DNA from 3 places in the Mesobacillus subterraneus genome. Region 1 is predicted to be linked to each of the others. Evidence: predicted binding sites of a transcription regulator. Region 1 holds the regulator's gene; each other region holds the start of a gene.
What was found. Region 1 encodes Rex, which represses fermentation and respiration genes when NADH is low (regulators of the CRP and FNR family bind a similar motif). Its sites were predicted from a motif close to TTGTGAAATATTTCACAA; they were not measured.
Positions count from the first base shown of each region.

Region 1 (3,999 bases):
GAATTTTTAATTTATATGTTATCCCACTACACTTTTGTTAGTGTCTAGCTCGAGCGCCTAGTCCCTCGAGTCGCTTGTCTAGCTGCGGCTCCTAACTCCTCGAGTTGCTTCGGTCCAGCCAATGAAGTCAAAGAACGACTTCACTGTCAGGACCTCCAGCGCTTGTCGGATTTGGGCAGTCGCCTGCGCTTTTCTATTCCACTACTGCTAGAATGTCGTTTTCACGTAGGATCAGGTACTCAGTTCCCTGGTACTTCACTTCTGTGCCTGCGTATTTTGAGAAGATAATGCGGTTACCGACTTCAACTTCAAGAGCAATGCGCTCACCGTTTTCAAGTACACGGCCAGTTCCAACAGCTACGACTTTACCTTCTTGAGGTTTTTCTTTCGCTGTGTCGGGTAAAACGATACCGCTTGCAGTTTTTTCTTCAGACTCAACAAGCTCGATAATAATGCGATCTCCTAGTGGCTTGATCAAGTGAAACAACCTCCTCAAATTATATGTAGAATTTTTTATTAGCACTCTCCTCGATAGAGTGCTAACACAATTTATATAATAATGAATCTCAATTTTTTTTGCAAGTGTGAAGCCTAACTTTTTTTATAAAATTCAGCAGTTAAATCTAACCTCTTTCCCTTCGACAGCAAGTCCTATATTTCGTGCTTTGGAAGTATGCCTGGCAAAAAAAGGACACCTTAAAGAGTATGCCAGTTCAAAGGAATTTTAACCAAAACATTCAAATGACACCCTGATATTTGAACTTTCCTGATGATTACTAGTAAAATGGATAGATAACATTCTTTATTAAAGATTTTATGGCATACACATAAACCGATCCGAATAGAAGGAGATTATCCTATTGAAAAAGGAATACTGGTACGTCATTATTGCCTATATTGCCATGCAGCTTTCTAGCTTGATTGGCATCCCGATTGTTGCCATTATCGGAGCTGCAATGGGAAAAAGCCTTGAGGAAATGGAGACACTCTCAATTCCATACTGGCTCGTAATCAGCTTTTCACTGACACTTGTGATCGTGCTTCTGCTTCTAAGGAAAGAACGCAAGACAGAGGCTGACCTACGTGATGCTTCATCTCCGGCAAGTTCTGCTGCCTGGGCTTTCGCAGGTGTATTCCTTGCTCTGTTCGCACAATCAATAGCTGCCAACATCGAAAATATGCTTGGCATCGAAATGGGCTCGGAGAATACACAGGAAATCATTAAACTGATTGAAATGTTCCCAGTCATCATTTTGGTCAGCTCAATTATCGGCCCAATATTAGAGGAAATCGTCTTTCGTAAAATCATATTTGGCAGTCTGCATAAGAAAATGAATTTCTTTTTCTCCGCGCTGATCAGCTCTGTCATTTTTGCGCTTGCGCATATGGAGCCGGAGCATGTGATCCTGTACTCAGCGATGGGCTTCACCTTTGCTTTCCTTTATGTCAAAACGAAACGGATCATCGTGCCGATAATCGCCCACGTTACTATGAATACAATGGTTGTCCTGCTTCAATCTGTATTTAGGGAAGACATTGAGAGAATGATAAAAGAAGCAGAGAAAATTCAAAGCTTTATTGGGGGATTTTAAGTTATGAAGCAATCGCCTTTATTCTCAGGCATTGTCTACATCTTGTTAGGCAGCTTGTTTACCTATTTTGCCATCCAGAATGTAACCGAGACAGGCTGGGGATTCTTTAGCTATTTACTTGTTGCCCTAGCCACGTTCGATTTTGGATCAGGCATTAGAATGATCATGTTCCATTTCAAACTGAAGAATGTACAGAAAAAATAGCTCCTTCAGCAAGGAGCTATTTTTTTATTCCACTGATTCAGTTGTTTCCGTATCTGTTGGATAATGTTTTAAGAAATAAATCAATGACTGCAATTCAACCGCCAAATCAATGTGATGGATTCTGATGGAAGGCGGCACATTCAGCCTTGCCGGCGTGAAGTTCAGAATTCCCTTGATATTCGCCTGCACCAATCGGTCTGTTATCGGCTGTGCTACCGCTGAAGGAACAGTCAAGATAGCCACCTGGATTCCTTCCTCGACGACAACCCTGTCAAGATCATCCATGTGATACACTGCCACGTCGCCGATCTTCGTGTTAACCTTACCAGGATCCACATCAAAAGCAATCTCAATTTTAGTATTATTGTTTTTTGAAAAATTATAATTCAAAAATGCTGTTCCCAGATTACCGACACCAATCAAGGCAACCTTCGTCAGTTCATCCTGATCCAATGTCTTACGGAAAAAGGAAAGCAGGTAATTCACATTGTAGCCGTATCCCTTTTTACCTAAAGCTCCAAAGTAGGAAAAATCTCTTCGGATTGTTGCTGAATCCACTTTTACCGCTTCACTTAGCTCCGCGGATGATACCCTTTGCTTTCCTGAAGAATGCAAGTTCAATAAGAACCGGTAATACAGTGGCAAACGTTTTGCGGTTGCCTGCGGAATCTTCATAGCATCATTCGTCATTCTCCATCCTCCACCCTGTCCGTATTTCTATCTCAACTTTTCTTCTCTCTTGAAATCACCGTTTTTACCGCCGGTTTTTTCGACCAGATACGTCTTGCCAATCACCATGCCTTTATCAACGGCCTTGCACATATCATAAACAGTCAGCGCACATGCTGAAGCTGCTGTTAACGCTTCCATTTCTACACCTGTATTCCCTTTTGTTTTTACAGCTGCGGCGATATTTAAGATATAGTCATTACCATTTTGCTCCCAATCGAATGAAAGGTCAATCCCTGTCAAAGGAATAGGGTGGCACATTGGGATGATTTCAGATGTCTTTTTTGCTGCCATGATGCCCGCTACCTGCGCGACAGCCAGTACATCCCCTTTTTTCATCTTATTTTCAGTGATTCTACTATATATATCTTCGTTCACGGTTATGCTTGAATGGGCGACTGCTGTGCGGACCGTCTCTGGTTTTTCACTGACATCGACCATTTTCGCTCTGCCCTCTTCATTAAAGTGAGTAAATTCTGCCATATGTAAGCTCCTTTCTATCAAATGATACACTATTTTGTCAAACTTGTGTGTGAACTTTGTTTCAGTATTCACAATACTCAGGGTTACACTATCCCCCTATCGCAGTTCACACATATTGCCGTGCCTATATTATTGAGTTACACTATCTCTAAGGCAATAGAGGTGAAAAATAATGATTTTATTACAGGTTAATCAGCTATCAAAATATTTTGCTGCTGATCTTATTTTATCGAATATAAAGTTTGAAATACAGACCAACGACCGTGTCGCGCTTGTTGGAAGGAATGGCGCAGGAAAATCAACCCTGCTGAAGATCATCGCCGGGTATGAAGCTCATGATGGCGGTGAAATCATCCGTCCTAAAGGGACAATGATTGGCTATCTCGCTCAGAATACCGGACTTGAATCCGAAAAAAGCATCTGGGATGAAATGCTGGCTGTTTTTGACCATCTGCACAGCATGGAAAAAGACTTACGCAGATTGGAAGAAAAAATGTCGGATCCTGACATTCTCTCCAACCAGACAGAATACGACAGGGTTTTGAAAGATTATGACTTGCTTCAGGTTCAGTTCAAGGAAAAAGGCGGCTACCAGTATGAAGCCGATATTCGTTCCGTCCTGCACGGTCTGAACTTCCATTCTTTTGATTATTCCACAAAAATATCCACTTTAAGCGGTGGACAGAAAACTAGACTCGCATTGGCGAAGCTTTTGTTGACCCGTCCGGATATTTTGATTCTAGATGAACCGACGAACCACCTGGATATTGACACGCTGTCCTGGCTTGAGCAGTATTTGCAGGGCTATAACGGAGCCATTCTGATCGTTTCACACGATCGCTACTTCCTTGATAAGGTTGTGAACCAGGTTTATGAAATCTCTCGTCACCAGCTGACGAAGTTTCCTGGCAATTACAGCTCGTATTTAGAACAGAAAGCCGCGAATTACGAACGTGATCTGAAACTTTTTGAGAAACAGCAGGATGAGATC
Region 1 is NZ_CP129019.1:4,158,583-4,162,581, forward strand. Features, by position in the region: gene groES (co-chaperone GroES) at 194-478, opposite strand; gene LC048_RS21620 (CPBP family intramembrane glutamic endopeptidase) at 861-1,592, shown strand; gene LC048_RS21625 (YdiK family protein) at 1,596-1,796, shown strand; gene LC048_RS21630 (redox-sensing transcriptional repressor Rex) at 1,821-2,486, opposite strand; gene moaC (cyclic pyranopterin monophosphate synthase MoaC) at 2,514-3,008, opposite strand; gene LC048_RS21640 (ABC-F family ATP-binding cassette domain-containing protein) at 3,181-3,999, shown strand, end outside.

Region 2 (3,999 bases), 2.2 Mb from region 1:
AACCTGCAATAAGATCCGCAGGTTCATGAAGGATAAGGAGTATGTTGCTCCTAGAGTCTCTGCATATGTCTTTGCGATTGAAGAACTTCCCGAACTTGCTGCTGAGATACAACGATGTATCCGTAATGGCCAAATTGATGATTACGCAACAAGGGAACTATTGAAGGTTCGGAAACAAATTGGAATACAGGAAGATCGTTTAAAAGAGAAGCTTAACCAACTGCTAAAATCTGCGAAAATAAAACCATTTCTTCAAGAAGCTGTCATCAGCCAAAGAAACGGCAGGTATGTTGTTCCTGTGAAAAAGGAATATCGTGGAAAGGTCAGAGGGTCAGTACTTGATACATCAGCATCAGGCTCAACTCTATTTATAGAACCTGAAGAAATAGGTTCGTTCCAGGATCAAATGGAGTGGCTGTATTTAGAAGAGCAAGCGGAAGTTGAGAAAGTGCTCTTTGCCTTGACTGGATTGGCTGAGGGAAAAGAGAAAGAAATCCGAATGGCCATGGAGACGATGGGTCATTATGACTATCTGTTTTCAAAAGCAAAATATTGCCGGTCTATTGATGGCAAGAGAGTTGAAATTCATCAAGACCCAATCATTTTATTTAATGGAGCACGCCATCCGCTTCTAGGTGGAAAAGCGGTTCCTTTAAACATTGAAATTGGAACGGATTATCATGCTCTTGTCATTACCGGGCCAAATACTGGCGGTAAAACCGTGTCCATAAAAACAGCAGGACTGCTGTCGTTGATGGCACAAAGCGGATTGCTTCTTCCGGTTGAAAAGGGAAGCTTATCAGGGATTTTTCATAAGGTGCTTGTCGATATAGGCGATGGTCAAAGCATCGAGCAGAATCTAAGTACATTCAGCTCTAGGATTGTCAATATTATAGAGATCTTAAAGGAGGCCAATGATAAAACGCTTGTCCTTCTGGATGAGCTGGGATCTGGAACTGACCCGGGAGAAGGGATGGGCCTTGCTGCAGCCATACTTGAGAACCTGAACAATAAAGGAGCGACTATATTTGCAACAACTCATTACAGCGAGATAAAAGACTTTGCCGACAATCATGAGGATTTCATGAACGGTTCTATGGAATTCGACCTTGAAACACTGAAGCCTACTTACCGTCTGCGAATCGGGACGGGCGGCGAGAGCCAGGCTTTTGCGATTGCGCTGAAACTGGGCATCCATCCAAAGTTGATTGAAAGGGCCCATAAAATAACTTACAAATCCGAGAAAGGTTATACTGCCATATTCGAGAATGACCCGATGGAGCTGAATGCAAGAGAGCAGCAAATCATAGCAAACAGACACAAAAGAATGAAGTCTTCTGCGGATAAGGAGAAGCCGGTAAAACGATTTGATATGGGGGATAGTGTACATGTACTGAGCACTGGAGAGCTGGGAGTGATTTTTAAGGGACCAGACAGTCGGGGGAATTATCTAGTCCAGGTCAGGGACCGTAAAGTCGAGGTTAATAATAAGCGCCTTAAGCTGAATCTGCCTGCTTCAGAGCTTTATCCGGAAGACTATGATTTCAGTATTATATTTGAGTCCAAAGAGCACCGGAAGCTATTGAACAAGATGAACAAAAAACATATTGATGAGCGTATTATAAGGGATGATGCTTGATACTCCGAAACTTCAGCTCCGCACAGGCAGAAGTAAAAAGCGCATCTTTGTAGGAGTCTTCAGTGTCTGCGTTGCTGGGCAGCCGGCTTTACTATACAAAATTTCGGTTTGCTCAGGTGAGGTCGAAGAACTCACAAGTCGAATCTCCGAGTCATACCAATTGCTAGACCCTCCAGCCACAGGATAAGGAATGCTTAGAAGCGATTCATCGCACGACCGAAAGCGGTAGCTTTTGGGAGGACTTGGCGATCTAGTCGGGAAGCGCTTGTCGGTGCCGATCGAGGCGGTTGCGCCTTATATACTTGTATTGCTTTCAAAGAGAGCCTTTTTTAAAAGGCTCTTTCTTTCTAAAATTATGAGTAAATCCACTTAGCATATAAAGGAATTCCCCTATATGTGAATAGTATTAGGAGTCCGATTATATTAAAAACGCTTTATAAAAGGGATGAAAACGCTTCGAAAATGGACATAAACAGTTCATCGTGTTTACTATTAACAAACCTGGATTTGAGGTTTAAGATTAATCTAACAGCAAAAATGTGACTTTATTCACAAATAGAGGAGTCTTAAAAATGAGTGAACAGCCAATCGAAGTAGCTATTGCCACAGCTTTAAAAAAGAAGAAGTATCTTAGGGAATCAAAAGCAAAGTACTTGTTGCGGGCAGCGCTTGCTGGTGTTTATATCGGTTTTGGCATCATGGTCTCATACCGGCTTGGTGAATACTTCTATGATTCACATTCAGCTGCGACACCTATCGCTAGCTCGATCTTTTTCGGCCTGGCTCTTGTCCTGATTTTATACGGCGGGGGAGAATTATTTACAAGCAACACAATGATGATGACAATCAGTTCTTTAAAAAAAGCAACGACATGGAAGGATACCATTGAAAATTGGATTGCGTGTTATTCAGGAAATTTGTTAGGAGCAGTATTTTTCGGAATGCTCATTATGATGTCGGGTCTTTTTATATCGCCAGAAAAATCCCACTACATGATGGAAACTGTGAGCATGAAAATGAACACACCTGCTTATCAATTGTTCTTTCGTGCAGTTCTTTGTAACTGGCTTGTTTGCCTTGCTGTATGGGTACCGTTAAATGTAAAAGGAGATGGAGCAAAAATAGGAGTCATGATGCTTTTGGTTTTTGCTTTTGTAGTGTCAGGATTCGAACATAGTGTTGCTAACATGGTCCTCTTTTCGATTGCACTCTTTGTTCCCCACCCTGAAACTGTCAGCCTTGCCGGAAGTATATACAATCTAGTTCCTGTTACATTAGGAAACATTATTGGTGGAGCATTTTTTGTTGGCACTCTATATGTATACCTGAATGCCAAAGGAGTAGTTGGCGAAAAAAATAAACCTGCAGCCCAATCAGTCTATGGTCAAAATGCACTCAAGCGAATGTAAACAAAATTAAAAATCCGCGGAGGGATCCGTGGATTTTTCTTATCGCTATTTTCGCATTGATTGTAAAAAAACATATAAGGTAGCTCCAATTTTTAAGGAAACTGGCTCATTTCGATGAGGCTTAGGCTTTGTTAAGTAAAATTTGAAGCTTTACGAAAAGAGCCTATTAATATGTTCCACCTGTCACCCTTTAAAGGAATTCAGTATCCATTCCCCGACAACTCCACCTAAATAAACACCCACAATTCCAAGGACACCCGCTAGAACAGGAGGTGCAGGAAGAGGAAGCTTAAGGAACTTAAAAAGTATTCCTACGATCAAACCAGCAACTAAGCTTAAGATGATTTCTTTCATGTTTTCACCGCCTCTTATAGCAAGATGGTAATGGAAAAATAGTGAGCAGACGTCTGATCACCTATTAGCAATATTATTTTATCATGACCTGCAAAAATTGAAAACGCTTTATTTATCCTTTTATCATGCATAAAAGAAAAGGGTCTATTCTTATATTAAAATAGTGGTAAAATATAACTCTATAATTTGTAAGTATGGAGGATTTAAATGGACAAGCACGTCAAGCGCAACATCTTTACTTTGCAGGGTTTTTATCTTTTTGTGTTTTTTGGCATAGGTAGTTTATTCCCTTTATTAAGTGTCTACTTAAGCGAAGTTGAAAACTTAAATGGTTATCAGATTGGGATTATCCTGTCCATTGGTCCAGTGATCATGATTTTCTTCCAGCCCTTTTGGGGAATGCTGGCCGACATGAAAAATTCCCATAATGTGTTGCTTACATTAACAACCTTGATAACAGGGATCGCCGCTTTGGGTTATATATTTTTCGAGGGTTTTTCACTGTTCATAACTATAGCGACAGTTCTTGCGATTTTTCAAAGTGCGATTATTCCTTTATCAGATAGTATTTCCTTAAAGTACACAAGCAAGGCCGGA
Region 2 is NZ_CP129019.1:1,588,888-1,592,886, forward strand. Features, by position in the region: gene LC048_RS08115 (hypothetical protein) at 1-12, shown strand, start outside; gene LC048_RS08120 (endonuclease MutS2) at 1-1,639, shown strand, start outside; gene LC048_RS08125 (formate/nitrite transporter family protein) at 2,212-3,048, shown strand; gene LC048_RS08130 (XapX domain-containing protein) at 3,232-3,402, opposite strand; gene LC048_RS08135 (MFS transporter) at 3,610-3,999, shown strand, end outside.
Region 2: the regulator Rex is predicted to act here: its motif matches at 2,177-2,194, upstream of LC048_RS08125 (formate/nitrite transporter family protein).

Region 3 (3,999 bases), 900 kb from region 1:
TATGAAGAGGGAGAGTCCCTCTCTTAGGTCAAATTGTTATATACACTTCATTTTCAATTACTTCAACATGATACGTTTTTACTTCGCCTGTATCTGGTGCCTGAACTTTCCCGTCATCGAGCGAGATTTTCAGGTCATAGACTGGACAGTAGATAAAATTCCCACTCACGAGTGCATCAGCAAGAGTTCCACCTTTTCTGTGGGGGCTGCGGTTTTCGACAGCCTTGACATCCCCGTTGGTTATTTTAAACAAGACGATGTTCTCACCATTTACTGTGACTGCCTGCCCTGTCCCAACAGGAAGGGAATGATAATCAGCCACATTGATTCTGACTTTTGTCATTTGCATTTCGATTCATCCTCTCTATTCAACCGTTACGCTGCGGATTTGATAATACTTTTCTTTTATTCCATTATCTTGAATCGCTTCCTGCCATGGCTCGTTATAGCGCTCCAATGTCTTATCCAGTCTTTCATTCAACTGCTTTCTCATGTTTTCATCAGCGAGGACTTCTTTGACATGTTCAAGTCCCATTCTTTCAGACCAAGGTGCAGTTCTTTCAAGATAGGCAGCTGTTTCACGATAGTATTGAAGGTACGCTCCTGTTATTTCCAATGCCTCTTCTTTTGTCTTGACAGTATCAAGCAGGTCGGCAGCACGCAGATCAGTTCCGCCATTTCCGCCAATATAGATTTCCCAGCCGCCATCGACTCCTACAAAGCCAATGTCCTTAATTCCGGACTCCGCACAGTTTCTTGGACAAGCAGATACTCCCATTTTGACTTTATGCGGTGTATCAAGGCGCTCAAACTTTTTCTCGAGCTGTATTCCAAGACCCATAGAATCCTGGGTGCCAAACCGGCAGAACTTTTCGCCTACACAGGTTTTTACTGTGCGAAGCGTTTTTCCATAAGCATATCCGGATGGCATCCCCAGATCTTCCCACATTGCCGGAAGGTCATCTTTATTGACACCGAACAAGCCAATCCTCTGTCCGCCCGTCAGTTTTACGAGTGGAACATTGTACTTCTCGGCAACTTCTGCAATTTTCTTCAAATCTGCAGCAGTCGTCACGCCGCCATACATTCTTGGCACAACAGAATATGTTCCATCCTTCTGGATGTTGGCATGCATCTTTTCGTTAACCAGCCTTGAATCGCGTTCATCTTTATACCCATCATAGTGAACCATTCCAAGATAATAATTGATTGCCGGACGGCATTTTGAACATCCTTCCTCCTGGGACCAGCCGAGAACGTTCATGACTTCCCTGACATTGGTCAAACCCTTAGCCCTGATTTCAGCCACTACTTCATCTTTGCTTAAAGTCGTACAGCCGCAAATCCCTGCCTTTTTCGCGGAAGTATCATACTGATCACCAAGTGTGAATGCGAGGATATCGGATATGAGCGATTTGCATCTTCCGCAAGAACGTCCTGCATTCGTGCAGCCACCCACTTCGTCAACCGTCGTCAATTCATTAGTCCGGATTGCTTCGACAATCGTTCCTTTTGTGACGCCATTGCAGCCGCAGACAAGCTCGTCATCGGCCATCGCCTTTACATCGCCCGCTTCTCCGCCACCGCCGCAGCATCCGCTTGCTTCTAGAATCGACACGCTTGTCATGCCGCTAATGTCTTCTCTTTTCGTCAGCATTCTGAACAGGCGATTGCTGTCCTTTGTGTCACCATAAAGCACAATCCCGGCAATCATGTTGTCTCGAATGACAATTTTTTTGTAGATTCCATCAAACTCATTGTGGACCTTGATTGATTTCGTTCCTTCGTCATCGCCGATTTCACCTGCAGAGAACAAATCACAGCCAGATACCTTCAGCTGAGTCCCGCAAATCGTTCCTTCATATGGATTCGTTGGGATTCCTGCTAGGTTAGCAGCAAGTACTTTTCCCTGTTCATAAAGCGGTGCGACAAGACCATAGACGATTTCCCTATGTTCAGCACATTCCCCGACAGCATAAATATTCGGAACATCTGTCTCCATATAATCATTGACGACAACTCCTCTGTTGACATAGATGCCGTTATCCTTTGCCAGCTGTACATTCGGCCGGATTCCAACAGCCATGACAATAAGATCAGCCTGTATTTCGGAACCATCTGAGAATCTAAGTCCTGTTACCCTTTCCTCACCTAAAATTTCCGCAGTCTGTTTTTCAAGCAAGAAATTCATACCCTGGTTTTCCAGCTCTTTTCTCAGCATTCCTGAAGCTGTTTCATCAAGCTGTCTTTCCATCAGATGCGGCATCAAATGGACAACATCGACTTCCATCCCCAAATTCAGCAAGCCTCTCGCAGCTTCCAGGCCTAACAGCCCACCGCCAATTACAGCGGCCTTTTTATACTTCTTGGAATCTTTGATCATCATTTCACAATCGTGGATGTCACGAAAACCGACGACTCCCTTTTTATCCGATCCAGGCACTGGAAGAATAAACGAGCTTGAGCCTGTAGCGATGATCAACTCATCATAATCTAGTAAACGTCCTTGATCAGATATTACCTGTTTCTTCTGTTTGTCTATCCCGACCACTGCTTCTCCTGTATAAAGCTGGATGCTATTACCCTTATACCAATCCCAGTCATTCATGATAATGTCTTCGATCGACTTATCTCCCTGAAGGACTGTGGATAACATGATTCTATTGTAATTTGGATGAGGCTCATTCCCGAAAATAGTGATATCATATCCATCTGGCTGGAGCTTAAGCAGTTCTTCAATCGTCCTGACTCCTGCCATTCCGTTCCCTATCATGACTAGTTTCTTTTTCATCTCGTTTGTCCTCCCATGGTAAAAGCTTTTGTTCCGGAGTTTTCATTAATGATATTTCCTCTATGTTTAAATTGTATTGTGATTTAAGTCTCTTGTTTGTGAAGTTCGTCACACTTCAGGTTAAGTTTGTGCATTATTTCACAAATACTTCAAAATTAGAAATTTCCACCTTTCTAATGAATAGCAGTTATGTCACAGCTAAAATTGGGTATTGTACATGTAATGGAATTAATGTAAAAGGAGGCAGATTTCATGATCATTGTTTATATAAGTATCGCTGTGATCGTGGCAGCCCTGGGTTATCTTGGATATGTTGTCTATAAAACATATAAAGATGCCAAGCCAACGATTGATAGCCTTCAGGAGACAGCCACACGGGTCCAAAATAAAACGAATGCAATCAAGGAAGAAACTGATTCACTCAAGTTTAAACAGCAGAAGCTGATGACTGATTTTGAAAAGAAAAAGAAAGCTGTCAACACCGTTGTTTTTTCAGTAAAACAAACACCTGTTGAATTCAAGAACGCTCTTGTTGCAAAACCTGTCACAGAGCTTGAACAGAAGTATAAAGCAAGACAATGGAACCGAAAGCGCCGCAACAGAACAATACAGCCACAATAAAACAGGGCAACCAGCCCTGTTTTTTATTTTGCCTCTGCATGGTGTCTTTGTACCTATACCCTCCCTCCAATTAATTTCCCAACCAGACTATAATCCAGGATAATAAACGCTGATGCTGTCGAGACGAATAATTAGGAATTTCGTACGATTTACGAAATTATTTTTAATGATTATTATGTATAAATATACAAAAAATATATCGGAGGAATACATAAATGAAGCATAAAAAGATTATCTCTGGTGTAGTGGCTGCAAGCTTGCTGGCCTCCTCACCATGGACTCCCGCGCTTGCCGATTCACTCAAGTGGAATTATGTTAATGCATATGAGGAACAGGACGGCAGCTTATTCAACAGCGAAAACTATGATTTTATGAAATTCTCGGAAATCGGCGACAAGCTCGCACAAATCGAGAAGCAATCCAATCGTGTGAAAGTCGAAGTAAAAGGCCAATCATCCAAAGGTCAGCCCCTTTATGTCGTGACGATTGCTGCACCTGACACTCAGGGCAAGTTCGGCAAAATTCAGGCTTTAAGAAAACAAATGTTCATAAACCCTGGCAAAGCACAGGATTGGATTGAAAATAAT
Region 3 is NZ_CP129019.1:3,258,293-3,262,291, forward strand. Features, by position in the region: gene LC048_RS16925 (nitrite reductase (NAD(P)H) small subunit) at 29-349, opposite strand; gene nirB (nitrite reductase large subunit NirB) at 365-2,791, opposite strand; gene LC048_RS16935 (DUF948 domain-containing protein) at 3,044-3,412, shown strand; gene LC048_RS16940 (M14 family zinc carboxypeptidase) at 3,628-3,999, shown strand, end outside.
Region 3: the regulator Rex is predicted to act here: its motif matches at 2,918-2,935, upstream of nirB (nitrite reductase large subunit NirB).